Regions from separate parts of the Aminobacter sp. UC22_36 genome, predicted to be linked through region 1. Evidence: riboswitches for the same ligand, from Rfam matches in the RefSeq annotation. Region 1 holds a riboswitch; the other holds the start of a gene.
The links. Region 1 has a riboswitch for glycine ahead of ACHMW7_RS01415 (D-amino acid dehydrogenase). Riboswitches for the same ligand answer to the same signal wherever they lie in the genome.

Region 1 (2,390 bases):
GCGCTGGCCGAAAAGCTCGGCGTCGGCACGACCTATCACCTGGCGACCTCGATCGAGGAGGCCAAGGTCTGCGAAAGCAAATATGGCTGCTGGCCGATCACCCGCGTCGACAATGCCGGCGGCATCCGCAAGAACCTGGTCATCGCCCATGGCGCTGCCGTGTCGGACGAGGAGGTCAAGCTGTTGGCCGAACGCGGCGCCAGCGTTGCCTTCTGCCCGTGCTCGTCGTTCAAGCTCGGCAAGGGCGCGACGTCGATAGGCAAGTATCCCGAGATGGTCAGGGCCGGCGTCAAGGTCGGTCTCGGCACCGACGGTGTCTCGGCTGCCGGCAACATGAATCTGATGCGGCAGATGCTCGTCGTCGCCGGCATGTTCAAGGATGCACGGCTCAAGCCTGACGTCTTCACTGCGCGCGATGCGCTGCGTGCCGCCACCATCGAAGGCGCGCGCGCGCTGATGTGGGACGACGAGATCGGCTCGCTGGAGATCGGCAAGAAGGCCGACTTCATCCTGTTCGACCTCGACCATGTCGAGTGGACGCCGTTCTACGATCCGCTGCAGGCGCTGGTGTTCTCGGCCTCGACGGCCTCGATCACCCAGACCTGGGTCGACGGCAAGGCGGTCTATCTGGACGGCAAGGTGCAGGGCGTCGACGAGCCATCGATCCGCCGCAAGGCACGCGAACTGGCGGCTGCTGCGGTGGTGCGCGCCGGCCTGCACGAGCACGGCGTCGAAACGACCACGACGCTTTACGACGAAGGCAACTGACGCCTTGGCCGTTCCGCGACTACCGTTGCGGAACGGCCTGGTGCCAGCTAAGAAGAATTGCGTTCAACAGGCTGCATTGGGAGAGATCGGCCGCTGCTAGACAACACCGGCCGACGCCGACGGAGCAACCCCCCAGGAAACTCTCAGGCAAAAGTGACCATGCAGTTGAACGATCTGGAGAGAGGCGCTTCGAGCGTCCACCGAAGGGGAAAGCCGCAGCGGCCGGGCTGTCGCGGTTAAGCTCTCAGGTACAGCGACAGATTGGGGAAGAACCGCGGGTTTCGGCCCGCACCCAACTTTGTTCGCGGAGAGTGAAATGCCCCATATTGCCGTTATCGGCGCCGGTATCACCGGCGTTACCACTGCCTATGCGCTTCTGGAGCGCGGCTATTCCGTCACCGTCATCGACCGCCAGCGTTATGCCGGCATGGAGACGTCGTTCGCCAATGGCGGCCAGCTTTCGGCCAGCAATGCCGAAGTCTGGAACCACTGGTCGACCTTGCTCAAGGGCATCAAGTGGATGCTGCGCAGCGATGCGCCGCTGTTGATGAATCCCAGGCCGACCTGGCATAAATATGCCTGGCTCGCCGAGTTCGTCTCCAACATCGCGAATTATCGTGACAACACCGTGGAGACGACGCGGCTGGCGATCGCCGCGCGCAAGCATCTGTTTGCGATTGCCGAGCGCGAAAACATCGATTTCGACCATGTCCAGCGCGGCATCCTGCACTTCTATTGGGATAGACCGAGTTTCCAGCATGCCCTGAAGGTCAACTCGATGCTGGTCGAAGGCGGTCTTGACCGTCGCCCGGTGACGGCACAGGAAGTGAAGTCGATCGAGCCGACCTTGCATGGCGATTTCCACGGCGGCTTCTACACGCCGTCGGATTCGACCGGCGATATCCATAAGTTCACCTTTGGCCTCGCCAACGCTTGCGAGCGGCGTGGGGCGCGTTTCGTCTTCGACGCCAATGTCGACCGCATCGCCCGGGACGGCGTGTTCTGCATCGGCTACACGACTGATGGTGCTGACGGCCAGCCCGACTACAGGGTCGTTGAGGCCGATGGCATCGTCGTCTGCGCCGGTTCCGCCAGCCGCCATTTTGCAGCGATGCTCGGCGACCGGGTCAATGTCTATCCGGTCAAGGGCTATTCCATCACCGTGCATCTCGACGACGAGCGCAGCCAGGCTGCCGCGCCCTGGGTCAGCCTGCTCGACGACCGCGCCAAGATCGTCACCAGCCGTCTTGGCGCCGGGCGCTTCCGGGTTGCCGGCACGGCCGAGTTCAATGGCATGAATCGCGACATTCGCGATGACCGCGTCAGGCCGCTGGTCGACTGGACGCGCATGCTGTTCCCCGATGTCGACACCAACAGGGTCGTGCCTTGGGCTGGCCTCCGGCCGATGATGCCCAACATGATGCCGAGGGTCGGCAAGGGCCGCCAGCCCGGCGTGTTCTACAACACCGGCCACGGCCATCTCGGTTGGACGCTGTCAGCCGCCACCGCCCAGATGGTCGCGGAGACCATTTCAGGCGAGTTCCGCACCGACGCTGCGATTGCAGCCTGACCCGGGAGTTATGACGATGAACATGATGAACCGGATTGACGACAGCATCTAC
Region 2 (2,390 bases), on a different replicon from region 1:
GGCCATTTGCGCCGCGACCTTGCGCCCGGTGTCGACGATCTGCGCCGGCTGCCCAAGGACATCGCCGACCACGCCAGGCTGAGGTTTCACCATAGCCGCGACTACAACACGTTGCAGAAACTGGCCTATGGCGGCGTGCTGTTCGTGCTGTTGCCACTGATGATCGTCACCGGTCTCGCCATGTCGCCGAGCATGAACGCCGCCGTGCCGTTCCTTGCCGACCTGCTCGGCGGACGTCAGACCGCGCGCACCATCCACTTCGTCACCATGGTGCTGCTTGTCGGCTTCTTCATTGTCCACATGCTGATGATCCTGGCTGCCGGTCCGATCAACGAACTGCGCTCGATCATCACCGGCTGGTATCTCACCGATCCACCTGCGAACGATCACCCGGAAGGGAGCGCCTGAGATGGCAAAGTTTCAGCTCACCCGTAGGCGCTTCCTCACTGCCGCAACGCTTGGGGCATCGACTGTCGCGTTATCGGGCTGCGATGCCTTCGACTTCCTGCAAGACCGCGACAGCAAAGTGCGCGACTTCCTCACCGGTGCCAACGACCTGACCTATCGCGCCCAGCGGCTGTTCGCTGGCCGCTCATCCCTCGCCCAGGAGTTCACCGAGGCCGACATCCGCCAGCCCCAGCGACCCAATGGCATCACCGCCCCCAATGACAGTGTCTACAAGGGACTGCAGGCAGGCGACTTCGTCGACTGGCGGCTCGAGGTCGTCGGCCTTGTCGAAAGGCCACTGTCGCTGACACGGCAGCAACTGATGGACATGCCCTCGCGCACCCAGATCACCCGCCACGACTGCGTCGAAGGCTGGAGCTGCATCGCCAAATGGACCGGTGTGCCGATGGCGCTTGTCCTCGATCAGGCCGTGGTCAAGCCACAGGCGCGCTATGTGGTGTTTCATTGCCTCGACACGATCGAGCAAAGCCTATCGGGGGTAGTCAAATATTACGGCTCGATCGACCTGATCGACGCGCGCCACCCGCAAACCATCCTCGCCTATGGCATGAACGGCATGCCGCTGCCGGTGGAGAACGGCGCGCCGCTGCGCGTGCGGGTCGAGCGCCAGCTCGGCTACAAAATGCCGAAATACCTGCAAAAGATCGAACTGGTCGATAGCTTCGGCGCCATGGGCCTCGGCAAGGGTGGCTATTGGGAAGACCGTGGCTACGACTGGTATGGCGGCATCTGACGGCGTCCGCTCGTTGGCGCCCGGGCGCGTCGGCTACCCGGAAGTATTGGATGGGACTATCCTACCGGTGAATAAGCACTGCGCCTCTAGGTGACAAAGTGTCGTGCTTGGGATATTGACGACTCGTCGAGGGCCCTCGCGGGCTCTACCTGTTTGCGGGAGAGAACAGCGAAAGCTGTCGCCGAAGGGGAAATCGCCCGAAATCTCTCAGGCAAAAGAACCGTAGACGGGAAAGACACTCTGGAAAGTCGGGACTTTGCTCCCGCGCCGAAGGTGTAAGCGCTGCCGACAGAGTTCCGGAGCGCGAGTTCTCTCAGGCTTCAGACAGAGGGGCACGGAATGGCCGCCACAGCGGCTGGACACGTGCGACTCTGGAGAAGACATGACGGGCGACCATACAAACCAACTACCCCTTGCAGACCTGCATTCCGCTGCCGGTGCGCGCTTTGGCGCCTTCGCCGGCTGGAACATGCCGCTGACCTACCCTGCCGGCGTGATGAAGGAGCACCTTCACACCCGCGAGCATGTCGGCCTGTTCGACATCTCCCACATGAAGCTGTTCGTGGTCAGCGGCCCCGGTGCCGCCGGCCTGCTCAACCGCGCCTGCCCGCTCGACTCCGCGGCACTCGAGCTCAAGCAGTCGAAATACACCTTCTTCCTCACCGAGACGGCCGGCATCATCGACGACCTGATCGTCACCCGCCTCGGCGAAGACCGCTTCATGGTCGTTGCCAATGCCGGCAACGCCGCGACCGACGAAGCGCATCTGCGCGCGCTGGCCAAGGATTTCGACGCCAAGGTCGAACCGCTTGACCGCGTCTTCATCGCGATCCAGGGACCGGAAGCCGCAACGGTGCTCGAAAAGGCCGGAATCGCCACCGATCACCTGTTTTTCATGCAGGGCTTCGAGCCGCGCGCCAACTGGTTCATGAGCCGCTCGGGCTACACCGGCGAGGACGGGTTCGAGATCGGCCTGCCGGAAGCCGACGCCCGCGAACTGCTTGCCAAGCTGCTCGGCGACGAGCGCGTCATGTGGATCGGCCTTGCCGCCCGCGACAGCCTGCGCCTTGAAGCCGGGCTTTGCCTGCACGGCAACGACATCACCCCCGACACCGATCCGGCAAGTGCCGGCCTGATGTGGGCGATCCCCAAGGATCTGCGCGCCGGCGGCAAGTTTATCGGCCAAGCC

Region 2: it holds a riboswitch for glycine, as region 1 does, so the genes downstream of both, gcvT (glycine cleavage system aminomethyltransferase GcvT) here and ACHMW7_RS01415 (D-amino acid dehydrogenase) in region 1, are expected to answer to the same signal.

What each region holds. Positions count from the first base shown of each region.
Region 1 is NZ_CP171995.1:303,116-305,505, reverse strand. Features, by position in the region: gene ACHMW7_RS01420 (amidohydrolase family protein) at 1-768, shown strand, start outside; glycine riboswitch at 933-1,038, shown strand; gene ACHMW7_RS01415 (D-amino acid dehydrogenase) at 1,085-2,338, shown strand; gene ACHMW7_RS01410 (malate synthase G) at 2,349-2,390, shown strand, end outside.
Region 2 is NZ_CP171996.1:3,081,018-3,083,407, forward strand. Features, by position in the region: gene ACHMW7_RS18440 (cytochrome b/b6 domain-containing protein) at 1-408, shown strand, start outside; gene ACHMW7_RS18445 (molybdopterin-binding protein) at 410-1,201, shown strand; glycine riboswitch at 1,348-1,434, shown strand; gene gcvT (glycine cleavage system aminomethyltransferase GcvT) at 1,584-2,390, shown strand, end outside.